Terriglobus roseus: one gene and its partner. The protein of the gene in region 1 interacts with the protein of each later gene in a pairwise test. Links are inferred from orthologs where the notes say so. Each region holds a gene or a part of one and is shown in the gene's direction. Other genes may lie near its edges.

Region 1 (7,528 bases):
GATGTCAGCAGCAGCGAGTGCTTCCGCCTCTGACCGCACGCTTTCGCCTAAGGCATCGGCGGTGACGGCGAATCCCTGCGCGTTGAGGTCGCGCGTGACGCGAAGCGCGTCTTCCACGGTCAGGCCAGCGACGAAGCGGCTGGACAGCTTGCGACCGGGAGCCGACCGCTCCATGATGCCGCGCATAGTGTTGTTCTGGGAAAGTGAGATCAGGAGAGAACGGAGCATCTTTATCAAAAGTTTATCGCAGGGGCGGGCATGTTAGCTCACGCATGCCCGGCTGCGAGGTCGCTAGAATCCGCCGAATCCTGCGGCGTCTTTGAGAAGGAGTAGGTACCAGAGCACTGGCGCAGCTACGAGCAGCGCGTCGATGCGATCGAGGATGCCCCCGTGTCCTGGCAGCATTGCGCCGGAGTCCTTTACACCGACGCCGCGCTTCAGTGCGCTTTCGAGCAGATCGCCTACCTGGGCTGCTACGTTGACCAGTGCTGCGAGCAGAAGCGTTTGCCAGAGAGGCTCGGAGATGTGTAGCAGGGTGCTGCCGCGGCGACCGAAGAGTTCGCATACGCCTGCCAGGATCGCTGCAATCAGCACCGAACCGGCGATGGATGCCAGTGCGCCTTCCTGTGTTTTGTTGGGGCTGAGTGCTGGAGCGAGCTTGTGTTTGCCGAATGCCTTGCCGATGTAGAGCGCGGCGATGTCTCCTGTCCAAACCACGAGCATGAGGAAGATCAGCAGTGTGGGGCCGTTTTCCTTTGCCTCGATTTGCGGCAGGAGCGTCAACGGATAGGCGATGTAGATGAGGCCGAAAAAGCCTGCGGCGGCGATTGGAAGAACGCGTTCTAGATGCCCGCTCTTTGCTTCGCGAAAGGCGACGATGGTCAACAGGCTGAGGCCGAGCGCGCTTAACACGGGAAGCGGCGAATCGAGAGGACGCCAGTACGTCACCACGAACAGCAGAGCCACGGCGGGGAGCAACCACCATGCAGGAACCACTTCATCGCCTGCTCGCGTCAGCGCCACGTATTCATACGCGGCCAGCAGCGCCGCCAGCGCTGACATGACGATCAAAGCAAGCTGATTTCCCCAGAAGATCAACCCAAACACGAGGGCGATCAGGACCGTGGCAGTAAGGATTCTCTTCATAGGCCAGTGTTGAGAATACCCTTTACATCGGGCGGCTGCGTCGGCGTGTTCGCATGCTGAGTAGCAAGAGGGCCACACAAACAGCTGCCAAGGTCAGCGGCAGGGGAAGATTCTCTGTGGCACGCGCCAGAGCACCGAGCAAAACGGCGAAAAACGCATTGCCTGCGACGCAAACCTTTGCGAGTGTGCGATCGTGGGGGCGTTCGGCTCGCATCAGGTTCATGGAACCCAAGAGGAGCCCGCAGAGCGTGGTGCTTAGAACGAGTGGTTCAGCAGTTCCTGAGTATGAGCGGTGCAGAAGGACGAATAGCGCCAGACTGCAGCCGACGAGAACCCAGCCGAGGATGCGGTCGAGCGTCCGCATCGGCTAGCGGCTAACCATCTCCGGCGTTGCGGCCTGCGGCATTTGAGGATCAGGTAACGTTTCGTCGGTGAATTCTGTATCCAAACCGCCAAAGCGGCGGCTGCGCTGTTGGAACGCTGCGATGCCTTCCAGCAGGTGTACACCGCGGAAGTCCGGCCACAGGCGGTCTGTGACGAACAACTCTGAGTACGCGATTTGCCAGAGAAGGTAGTTGGAGATGCGCATCTCGCCGCTGGTACGGATCAGTAGATCCGGGTCGGGCATGTTGCGCGTGTACATGTGGTGCGACATGGTTTCGTCGTCGATGGATTCGACGCCGCCCTGCACGCTTAACAGATCTTCTACAGAGCAGCCGCGCCGGTGCGCTTCTTCCATCAGATCGCGCAGGATGGAACGCGTTGCGTCCACAATCTCTGCACGCGAACCGTAATTGAGCGCCAGTGTGAGCGTGGTGCCGGTGTTCTTTGCGGTCTCCGCCTGCGCCCACTTCATGGTTTCCTGCACTTCTTCCGGCAGTTCATGGGTGCGGCCAATGTAGTTCATGCGGACATTGTTGTCCTGCATGCGCTTTACATTGCTGACCAGATAATTCTTCAGCAGCTTCATCAGGAAGCTGACTTCCGCCTTGGGGCGTCGCAGATTGTTTTCAAGCGAAAACGCATACAGCGTGAGGAACGGAAGATTGATGCGTGATGCTGTTTCCACCACGAACTGAACACTCTCAGCACCCTGCTGATGGCCGAGGAAGCGCTTCATGGCGCGCTTGCCTGCCCAGCGGCCGTTGCCATCCATAATGATGGCAACATGTTCCGGGATGCGGGACGGATCCAGCGTGCGATACACCTCGAGTTCCTCAGGGGAAAGCTCGTGGATACGCAAGGGCTGGGTCAGTGGCAAGGGTTTCTACTCCGGAAGATTCGCTACCGCTCGACCGTAGCACGTCCGCTCAGGCCGTTGCAATGAAGCAATCGACCTGAGCGCGGTGCCGAGGAGAGAGAAGTCGCGAAAAGTCAGGTTCCTAAGCCATCCGGCGACGGCCACTGGCCAGTTCGCGCACATGGTTCAGGAAGATCGACTTCTGTAGCGCGTCCAGTTGCGAGCAGAACTGAGCGATCTCTGCCAGGAACGGATCTGCCATCAGAACAGCAGCTTCGTCCTTGTGACGCGTCTTTGCGTCGCGCAGAAGGGCGCTGATGTCCACCTGCAGAGCCCTGGCCAGACGCTCCAGGCTGCTGAGGGTCGGCATCGCCTTGCCGTTCTCAATCTTGCTGATATAGGTGCGGGGGACGTTCATGCGGCCAGCAAGCTGACGCTGGCTCAGGTTGCGTACGCGACGCAGATCGCGCACTGCGGTAGCCACCTGCAAACCGCTGTCGTCCGACGACTGTGCAGCCGGCGGAACCAGTGAAAGCGCGGGAGCCGCAACCGGCTCAGGCTCTTCCACATCCAGGGGCTTGCGGCACTTGCGGCAAAGCGAGTTTGCAGACCGGAACTGAACCAGGCTGCAGTGATCGCAACGAAGTACCTCCCGCTGTTCGACGGGTGCCATCATGGTTGCCATATTGTCTTGTAGCGGATGGGTGCCAGAGCAAGGCCCCATATCGCGCACGTCCGATAAAGAACGACCGCGATGTTCCTACTCTGATACGGGGTAACTGGTAAGTCAAGGGGGAACCGCCAGAAATACCCCCGAATTCCAGAAGAAAACCGGAAAGGAACCAAACAAGTAACTATGCCCCGCCGCTGTAACCGTGTAAGTGGAAGACGCAGCGACGCACTGTGGCGCATCGACGTGATGAAGCAGAGAATCAAAAACAAAGCTTAGAAACGCAAAGGATCGTGCCGGACATGTCACAGGATGCGCTGCTGGTTATTGACGTTCAGAGGGACTTTCTCACGGGTGGTTCGCTGGCTGTTCCCCAAGGTGAAGAAGTGATTCCCGTGATCAACCGCTTGGGCAAAAAATTTGCTGAGATTGCCCTGACGCAGGATTGGCACCCGGCGGGCCACATCTCGTTCGCGTCGACGCACGGGAAGCAGGCATTTGTGGAGACCGTTGAGGCTGCTTATGGAACACAGGCACTTTGGCCAGACCACACGATCCAGGAAAGCGCCGGGGCGGAGCTGTCGCCTGATCTGGAACTGCCTCATGCGGGGATGGTTCTACGCAAAGGGTTTCGGCGCGATATCGACTCTTACTCTGCTTTTCTGGAAAACGATCACACCACATCTACCGGTCTGGCTGGGTACTTCCGCGATAAGGGAGTCACCAACCTCTACCTGTGCGGCCTTGCGTGGGATTACTGCGTGGGCTTCTCTGCCCTGGATGGCAAGCAGTTTGGCTTCAACATCACGGTGATTACGGATGCGGTGCGGGGAATCGATCCGCAATCGATGACGGAGATGACCAAGAGATGGCAGGCGGCCGGTGTGAGCACCGTCACAAGCGAAACGCTGCTACACCGTTAGACTTAACCTATGCCGCAACAACCCTTCCACGCCGAAGCCCGTCTCCGTGTCCGCTATGCCGAAACCGATCAGATGGGCGTGGTTTATCACGCCAACTACCTGATCTGGTTTGAGGTGGGGCGCGTGGAGCTGATGCGTTCGCTGGGGCTTGCCTATGCTGACCTGGAGAGAGATCACGGCTGCCTTATCGCAGTCGTCAGCGTGGAAGCGCGCTATCGCGCATCGGCTCGTTACGACGACGAAATCGCAGTGCGCACGCGTATTACAGCCATGCGCGGCCCAGTCTTAAAGATGGCCTATGAGGTTGTGCGGGTGGAAGACGGGAAACTACTGTGCGAAGGCTCAACGAGCCACGTGGTGGTAAGCCGCGAGATGACGAAACGCGAGTTGCCTGAGCCCTACGCCCAGGCGTTTCGCAAGTTGCTGGAAAAGGAAGTTTAAGTGGTTGGTTCGGCGGCGTTGACCAGATCGCGTAGTTCCTTAGACGGCTTGAAGTAAGGCACGCGCTTGGCGGGCACCTCTACTTTGTCGCCTGTCTTTGGATTGCGTCCGATGCGCGCATTCCGCTGGCGGATGCGGAACGATCCGAAACCACGGATCTCCACTTTCTCATCGCCACGGATGGCATCAATGATGCCTTCGAAGAATGTATCCACAATCACTTCGCCGTCGCGGCGGGTAAGGTCGCCGGAGGCGGTCACGCCATCCACAAGATCTGCCTTGGTCATACGGGATGCCTCCTTACGAAACCCTGTCTGCCTGGCCGCGATATCACACGCGGATGCATGGAGTGTACACCGGACGGCGCGCCAAGAGGTCACGCCAACTTAAACGATCGTGAAGAAACTACGGGAGATCAGGGGACCCACGTGAGGAAAACCCGGGACCGATCAGCAACGTTTGCGATTGAGCAGACTGACTGGAACACCGAAGAGCAGCATGAGGGCCAGCAAGCCGTTCACCATGCCGAGACCGCCTTTTGGAAGCGGAATATGGAGTGCCGTGTGCGGCAACACGACGTAGTTCATCACCAGGTAAATCAACAGACCGTAGATAACGCCTGCTGCAAGCGGGTAACGGCGCGCGACGGACACCTGACCAACCACCAGAACGTAAAAGCTGGCCCAGAAGGCAGCAATCAGAAAATGCAAGCCCAAGCCGACGAATGACATAGCGTAACCGCCGCGCATTGCGCCTGGGCCCAGCAGGCAGGCGGCGATGGAGCGCAGCATCACGAGCGGATCATGTCCGTGGGCGAGGGTAAAGATTGCAGCATCTGCGATATCCAGGGTTCCGCAAAGGAGTGTTGCCACCAGGATGACCGTGCCCGGACTCCAGCAACCGCGTGCAGCCATTTGCACCTCGCCCACGAACGATAGCACCCGTAGGCATTGGCTATCTGAGAAAATGAAAGGTGATGAAAAACATCGCTATTCTCGGTTCCACCGGCTCTATTGGAACCAGCACCCTGGACATTTGCGAGCGCTACCCGGAGCGTTATCGCGTGGTCTCACTCGCTGCCGGAACGAACCTGGACCTTGCTTATCAGCAGGCTGCACGCTGGCGCCCACAGGTGATGTCCGTTGCCACGGAAGAGCTGGCCACACAACTGACGCAAAAGCTGAAGGCTGCAGGCATTACCGGCACGGAAGTGGTCTACGGGACTGCAGGCACTGTGCGCGTGGCGACGCTGCCGGAAGTGAGTTTTGTTGTTAGCGCCATTGTTGGTGTCGCCGGTCTGGAAGCGACCTATGCCGCTGTGAATGCGGGTAAGACGATTGGGCTTGCCAATAAAGAAGCGATGGTGGCTGCGGGCGAATTGATCATTGCGGCGGCGAAGAAGAACAACGTCACGATTCTGCCCATCGACAGCGAGCACAATGCCATTCATCAGGCCATGCGCGCCGGAACGACCAACGAAGTCAAGCAGATATGGTTGACCGCCAGCGGTGGCCCTTTCCGCAATACGCCGCTGAAGGACTTTGAAAACATTACGCCCGCGCAGGCGCTCAAGCATCCCACGTGGGTTATGGGACAGCGCATCACGATTGATAGCGCCACCATGCTGAACAAGGGGTTGGAGATTATTGAGGCCTGCCGCCTTTTTGATCTGCCTGCGAACAAGGTGAAGGTCACGATCCATCCGCAATCCACCATTCATTCACTGGTGGAGTATGTGGACGGCAGCATCCTGGCGCAGCTCTCCGTTACGGATATGCGTTTGCCGATTCTTTATGCGATGGCTTATCCGGAACGCGTTCCCAGCGAACTGACGTTCGATATGGCCGCGCTGGCGCAACTGGATTTCCAGCAGCCGGACTTTGAGCGCTTCCCTTGCCTGCGGTTGGCGTATGAAGCTGCGGAAGCCGGCCCGTCGCACTGCATTGCCCTGAACGCCGCCGACGAGATTGCTGTTGCGGCATTTCTGAACGGCGATCTACCCTTTCTTGGTATTCCGCGCACGATTGAACGCGTATTGGAACGGACACCAGCGGCTAATCCTGCGACAATTGCCGAAGTTCTACAAGCCGACGCTGCCGCACGAGAAAATGCACGCCTGGTGGCATCGGAGATGCTGTCACGCGCCTAAGGCCGTACAGGGAACAAACACGCACCACAAAACGTCTAAACTTCATGTTGCTCGGTCAGTTTTAGTGCCGGTCGGGCGTAGTTCGAGAGGGTCTGTTGCACATCGGCGAAATGCTCATCACCATTATTTATTTCCTCGTAATCCTGGGCGTTATGGTCCTGGTTCACGAGTTCGGTCACTTTGCCGCGGCGAAGCTCTTCGGCGTCCGCGTGGAGGCATTCTCCATCGGTATGGGCAAGCGGCTGTTTGGCTATGTGCATAACGGCACCGACTACAAAGTGTGCGCGCTGCCCATTGGCGGATACGTGAAGATGACGGGCGAAACCGAAATGGACATGATCCAGACGGCGCCCAGCGAAAGCATCGAACCCAATTCTCCTGACGGCGCTTTACACTCCGGTCGGCCGGGTGAAGACTCTGGCAACTTCAACGCGAAGCCGCGCTGGCAGCGCATGGTGATTGCCCTGGCGGGTCCGATCGCCAACTTCATCCTGGCGATTTTTGTTTTCACCATCGTTGCGCACTTCCACCACGAGACCATTGAGTATCTGCAGGATCGTGGCGAACTGGATTACGTTGTGGCCAATTCGGCTGCAGCAAAAACCGGTATCCAGGTGGGCGATCAGATTGTGCGTTTCGACGGCATCACGAATCCCACATGGCAGGACGTGATGATGTTCAGCGGTTTGAAGGCGGGGCAGACGCTTCCCTTCTCGTACATCCATAACGGCCACCGCGTCGACACGAAACTGCCCATCAACTACACCGGTAAGCCGGAAGACTTTGGCCCTGAAGATGTTTCCATGGTGCTGGGTCTTGTGCCGCGTCCGCAGGAAGGCCCTGTGGTGATTAACGATCTGCCCGATAGCACCACGCCTGCTGCACGTGCGGGTCTGCAGAAGGGCGACAAGATCATGGCCATTGATGGCCATAGCTTCCATGGCACGGAGGCCACCAGC
Region 2 (5,864 bases), 2.4 Mb from region 1 along the record:
CACATGCGTTCCCGCGCCGTTCATTTCGCGTGTCTGTTGCTGCTGCTTTCGAGCCTGGCAGTGTCTGACGCGCGTGCCAGCAGCGTGGAACCGGCACGGACTCCCGGTGGCGTCTTTGTTCGCAATCTGCTGCTTCAGGCAGCAATTGAAGAATCTGAGCCTGTCACGACCGGTCCGGCTAGCGAAGAACCCCAAAGCTTTACGGCTGCTACGTCATGTGAGCATGGCGTTGTTCGCCCGGTAAATGATGCCGCGGTTCAAACAGCGCACGTGCACGCTGTGACTGGAAACAGCCTGTAGCGCGCCGTAGATGAGAGTGCCGTACGTTATCGCGGTTGCTAATTGCACCGCGCCCTCTTGATCGCGCTATTTTCCGTACCAGCAAGGACGACCCCTGTGTTTAACAAGACTCTCGCCAAACTGTTTGGCACCTCCAACGAACGCGCTGTGAAGCGCATGCAGCCCATCCTCGATCAGATCAATGGCTTCGAACCCGCTCTTCAGGCGCTCACCGACGAACAGCTTCGCGCCAAAACGGTGGAGTTCCGCGAACGCATTGCCACGCGTACCGCTGACATTGTTGATCGCGATGAACGCATTGCCGAAGAGAAGGTGGTTCTGGACGAGCTTCTGCCGGAAGCCTTCGCTGTGGTTCGCGAAGCTGGCCGCCGTGTGGTGGGTATGCGTCACTTCGACGTGCAGATGATCGGCGGCACCGTTCTTCACCAGGGCAAGATCGCTGAAATGCGTACGGGTGAAGGTAAGACGCTAGTCGCCACACTGCCTTGCTACCTGAACGCGCTCGCTGGTCGCGGTGTTCACGTGGTTACCGTGAACGACTATCTGGCTAAGCGCGACGCCGAGTGGATGGGCAAGATTTACGGCTTTCTCGGCATGACCGTTGGTGTCATTGTTCATGATCTTGACGACCGCGAACGCCGTGCAGCGTATGCCGCAGACATCACCTACGGTACGAACAACGAGTTCGGCTTCGACTACCTACGCGACAACATGAAGTTCGAACTGAGCGAACTTGTTCAGCGTGGACACTACATGTCCATCGTGGACGAAGTGGACTCGATCCTGATTGACGAAGCGCGTACGCCGCTCATCATCTCTGGCCCCACAGACCAGACCACTGACAAGTACGAGCGCGTGAATGTAATCATCCCAGAGCTTGAGTTGGGTGAGTTCACGGAGACGCTGGAACAGAAGATTTACACCGGAGACTTCACGGTAGACGAGAAGGCTCGCTCCATCACTGTGACGGATGAGGGTTGGGAAAAGATCGAAGGCCTGCTCGGCATCGGTAACATTGCTGACCCCGAGAACTGGGATCTGAAGCACCACGTGGAGACTGCGATCAAGGCCCACAACCTCTACAAGCGCGACGTAGAGTACGTGGTGAAGGACGGCGAAATCATCATCGTGGACGAGTTCACGGGCCGTCTGATGCCGGGTCGCCGCTGGTCCGATGGACTACACCAGGCCGTGGAAGCGAAGGAAGGCGTCAACATCCGCAAGGAAGATCAGACGCTCGCCACTATCACCTTCCAGAACTACTTCCGTATGTACAAGAAGCTCTCCGGCATGACCGGTACGGCGGAGACGGAAGCCGCCGAATTCGACAACATCTACAAGCTCGAAATCACAGTCATCCCGACCAACCGCATCATGCAGCGCATTGAGCACCCGGACGTGGTGTATCGCACGGCGAAAGAAAAGTACTTTGCCGTGGCAGATGAGATTGATCGTCTGCACGCGAACAAGCAGCCGGTACTGGTGGGTACGACTTCGATCGAGAAGTCGGAAATCCTGAGCGAAATTCTGAAGCGCAAGGGTGTGCGCCACGTTGTTCTGAACGCGAAGTTCCACGAACGCGAAGCGGAGATCGTTGCGCAGGCCGGACGTCTGGGCATGGTGACTATCGCCACCAACATGGCGGGTCGTGGTACCGACATTCTGCTGGGCGGCAATGCCGAGTTTATGGCGCGTCAGGAGCTGGCAAAGAGCGGCGTCGCGAAGCCGCTGGCCACTGTGGAAGGTGAGATTGCACCTGTTGCAGCACCGGGCATGTACCGCTTCTACTACCAGAACGAAGAGCATGAGTGCACGCAGGCAGAGTGGGATAACGCGTTGGATCACTTCGCCACTGACTGCAAGCGTGAGCATGAGGCAGTTTTGGAGGCTGGCGGTCTCTTCATCATTGGTACGGAGCGTCACGAAAGCCGTCGTGTCGATAACCAGCTTCGTGGACGTGCGGGCCGTCAGGGCGATCCGGGTGCAGCGCGTTTCTACCTGTCACTGGAAGACGACCTGATGCGCATCTTCGCGCGTGAGTGGGTCAGCACGCTGCTGCAGCGTCTGGGTATGGAAGAGGGTGTGCCGATTGAAAGCGGCATGATCACCAACCGTATCGCCGCTGCGCAGAAGGCCGTGGAAACGCAGAACTTTGAATCGCGTAAACACGTTCTGGAATATGACGACGTGATGAACAAGCAGCGTGAGGCAGTCTACGGTCTGCGTCACAACCTGCTTGAAGGCGTAGACCAGAAGGAACTCGTCCTAGAGGACTACACGGCCACGGCGCTGTCGAACATTCTGGATGAGACGGCTCCTGCCAATGTTCATGCTGATCAGTGGAACGTCACTGAGATGAAGACGAAGCTGGTCGACATCTTCGGCACAGACTTCCCGCAGGTGGACTTCGCGGCATTGAATCGCCACGAGCTTGGTGACACTCTGTTTGAAGGCCTGAAGCAGCGCTTTGAGGTGAAGGAACAGATCCTTGGGCCGGACACTCTGCGATATCACGAGCGCGTCATCATGCTCAGCACGCTGGACGGTCTGTGGAAGGACCATCTTCTTGCGATGGACCATCTGAAGGAAGGCATCGGCCTGCGTGGTTACGCGCAGCAGGATCCGCTGGTGGCCTACAAGAAGGAATCCTTCGAGATGTTTGAAGCCATGATGCAGCGCTTCCAGGAAGACACATTGCGCAACCTGTACCGCATGCAGATCGTTGGTCCGGATGGCATTCCGATTGAGTCGCTGGAGCAGTTGGAGGCTCTGCGAAGCATGGCAGCACAGCCGGTGGCACCGCCTCCGCCGCAGCTTCCTCAGACTCCGCCGCCCATGCGCATGAGCGGTGGCAGCGAAGTGGAAGAGCAGCCTCGCCAGCCAGAACCGCCGCAGTTCCCAACCAGCCGCGGACCGCAACGGCAACAGTACGCTCCGCAGAAAGCGACCAGCGGACAGAAGCCAAAGCGCCGCCGGTAAGAAAAGAGAAACGCCGCAAGCAACAATGCTTGCGGCGTTTCTCTTTTACAGGAAGTGCCCAGAGTTATCGACAGTGTGTGAACTCTATTGCGCGGTCTTTTGGTGCTGCGCAGTGTTCCGCGGCGGAGAGTTTGCCAATCGCATCAGGTCAAGTACTGAACGGACTGAGACCGGTTTTTCATTTGCCGGGACAAGATGTTTGTAGACGCCCTGAATCTGGTGCTGAGTCATGCTGAGCGTGACTTGCAGATCGTCATAGACCGAAAGTATGTGGCTGTCTGGGCCGTATCTCTGCAGCAGACGCCATGCCTGATATGCAGCATCTTTCCCAATGCCTTCCTTTTCTGCCTCGTCACGGAACTGTTCCAAAGGAGATTTACGACGCTTCGCTTTGCGTTGTTCGGCTGACGCTTCACCGCTGGCAACCAAAGTATTTGGTCGACGTCTGGTCCGCCGCAACCCGATCATGCCAGCGAGAATCCAGAGGACTGTGCCCAGCAGAAGGATGAGCGGAAGCAAGGGAAGCCAGGGCAGCAGCGATTTGACGAACGCGGGCATGCTCTCCGAGTTCACAATCAGGCGATCCACTTCATTTTCAATGCTGCCGACCGTAAAGGAATACGCCACCAGAACACCCGAAAGCACGGCGAGAGCGACGCCCGCAGAAATCTTCCGCTTGTGCGCCACGCGGCGGCTGGTGTTTTTTGCGACACGGCTTATCGGAGCCGAGGCGGCTGATGAGTCATCGTTACGTGCTGCTACAGGCAGGCGGCTCGCGGTATCTTGCATTCGCACTTCAGGCGACGGCTTAAGGAAAGTTGAAGCGGAGAGCTCTTTGGAAACACGGGGAGATGCGGTTTCATGTGTTTCGGACACCGCGCGATTGCGAGCTTCAGGTACCGCCGGAACACTGACAGAGGGACGTGATCCAGACAAGCCTGAAGGGCGTGAAGGCCGAGATCGCGAGATGCCAGACGGGCGCGCGTATCCGGGCTTCGGATCGTCGTTTGATGGACGATTCCGACGACTTTCCGACGCTGGAACAGGCGCAGCTTTCGCCAACGACTGCTCTTGCGACCCACGGTCTGCCATGGACGTGAGTTGCACAATCTCCGTGTGGGACGGAACGTCTTGCGTCGGCGCAGGCGGAGAAGGCGCTACAGCGCGCACTTCTGGTTGAGGCGGGCGGAGGGCTTCGATCTCTTCGGTGAAATAAGAGATATTCGGAGCAAGAGAACTATTATCCGTCGCTCTTTTGACGGGATAAGGTGCCGCTTTGGGCTGTCGGGGGAGCCTGCGCGGCAGGGAAGAGCTTGCTTGGGTCGTGTCCATGGGCGCAGAGTGTGGGAGCCTCTATGAACGTATCAGACCCCGGATTATCACGCAGTGGTTACTGGGATGTTGTGAAATCCTTGTCGCTGTCTTTCGCGGCGGCTTGCGCGCGCCGAATGGCTGAAATGCGTACAACAGGACGCTTCACAGAATCCATGAGCGACTGCCGCTTTGCCGACTGCACCGCGTTCAGCAGATCCATCACGGTGAGAATGCTTGGCTGCGTGCCGGGCGATTCCTTGCGATCTGTATTGCGGAGAAGGTTGCCGTATGTGTCCTGCACCTGCTCCGGAGTCATGTTCAAATCCTCAACGAGACGATCATCCAATCGAGCTCGCATGCTACTGGCGTAATAGGGAAGAAGGAGCTGGTAAGCCTGTGTTGAGATCCTTGGGCGAATCCCCCTGGCTTCTGTGATCTGACGGAACTTCTCCAGAGTGATGACTTCGCGTCCTGCAAGCTTGCGGGTCTTCTTAGCACCACGAATGCTTCGATAGAGAAACCGTAGGATGCCAAACACCATCAAGGCTGCCACGATCAGTCCGATGGCAGGGTAGACAACTTCCATGATTTTGACGACGGCACTGTTTTCGCTTTGCGCGGAGCTATTCAACGTGGAAAAGAAATTATCCGCAGCGGTGGCAAAGCCTGCCACGTTGTAGACATAGCCCAGAAACAAAACGGCAACCACAACGATAAGAAGTGCGCCAAAAGCGGAGTTCCCGGATTTGTGGTCTTCGCGGCGACGCCGAATCTGCGGATCGGTGCTGCGCCGCCTGGGCGAGCTATCCATTGCGCGCCGACCAGAGCGATTTGCATGAGACGTATCTGTGGAACGGCGTTCGCCGGTTGGCGAAACGCGACGATCGCGGGCGCTGGGAGGATCAGGCAGAGACATGAACAACCCTCTCGGGAGGGAAAGCGTAGTGCAACACGCAAACCCTACGTGAAGGGTGCCTCAAAGTAAAGAAAAAAGGCTATCGCTGTCCTTCAGCGGAGATGGACTTTCGTCCTGTACAAGCGGCCAGAATTCGCTGCACTGTGCGTTCGCGCACGTCTTCCGTCAGGTCATAGACCTCGTGATTCCGATAGACGCGGATTGTCTGTCGAGTGGTGTCCACAAGAACTTCGCAGTGGTGGCACTCGCAGAGATGAGACTGAATTTCCGACAACAACTCAGGTTCAACCTGTCCGTCGAAGTAATCCGTCATTTGAGCCAGAAATTCCGTGCAGGTCATCGGACGCCTCCGCGG

What was found.
Region 2: the proteins of BLT38_RS00565 (region 1) and secA interact in binary tests that used the Escherichia coli proteins (3 or more experiments, as listed by UniProt). The link is inferred for Terriglobus roseus from one-to-one orthologs.

Annotation. Positions count from the first base shown.
Region 1 is NZ_LT629690.1:108,357-115,884, reverse strand. Bases 2,951-5,704 are described here. They hold BLT38_RS00565 (acyl-CoA thioesterase), read left to right. Parts: upstream 2,951-3,988; coding sequence 3,989-4,420; downstream 4,421-5,704. Other genes in these bases: BLT38_RS00550 (1-deoxy-D-xylulose-5-phosphate reductoisomerase), read left to right, coding at 5,397-5,704; BLT38_RS00555 (hypothetical protein), read right to left, coding at 4,870-5,334; BLT38_RS00560 (HU family DNA-binding protein), read right to left, coding at 4,417-4,707; pncA (bifunctional nicotinamidase/pyrazinamidase), read left to right, coding at 3,359-3,979; BLT38_RS00575 (helix-turn-helix domain-containing protein), read right to left, coding at 2,951-3,071. In the rest of the region: BLT38_RS00595 (proline dehydrogenase family protein), read right to left, coding at 1-228; BLT38_RS00590 (phosphatidate cytidylyltransferase), read right to left, coding at 292-1,146; BLT38_RS00580 (isoprenyl transferase), read right to left, coding at 1,514-2,407; more of BLT38_RS00575, read right to left, coding at 2,529-2,950; more of BLT38_RS00550, read left to right, coding at 5,705-6,569; RIP metalloprotease RseP, read left to right, coding at 6,665-7,528.
Region 2 is NZ_LT629690.1:2,497,027-2,502,890, reverse strand. Bases 19-3,479 are described here. They hold secA (preprotein translocase subunit SecA), read left to right. Parts: upstream 19-396; coding sequence 397-3,279; downstream 3,280-3,479. Other genes in these bases: BLT38_RS10525 (hypothetical protein), read right to left, coding at 3,364-3,479; BLT38_RS10535 (hypothetical protein), read left to right, coding at 19-300. Outside these bases: more of BLT38_RS10535, read left to right, coding at 4-18; more of BLT38_RS10525, read right to left, coding at 3,480-4,068; BLT38_RS20510 (hypothetical protein), read left to right, coding at 4,203-4,379; BLT38_RS10520 (hypothetical protein), read right to left, coding at 4,670-5,509; BLT38_RS10515 (anti-sigma factor family protein), read right to left, coding at 5,589-5,849. UniProt on the Escherichia coli protein: Required for protein export, interacts with the SecYEG preprotein conducting channel.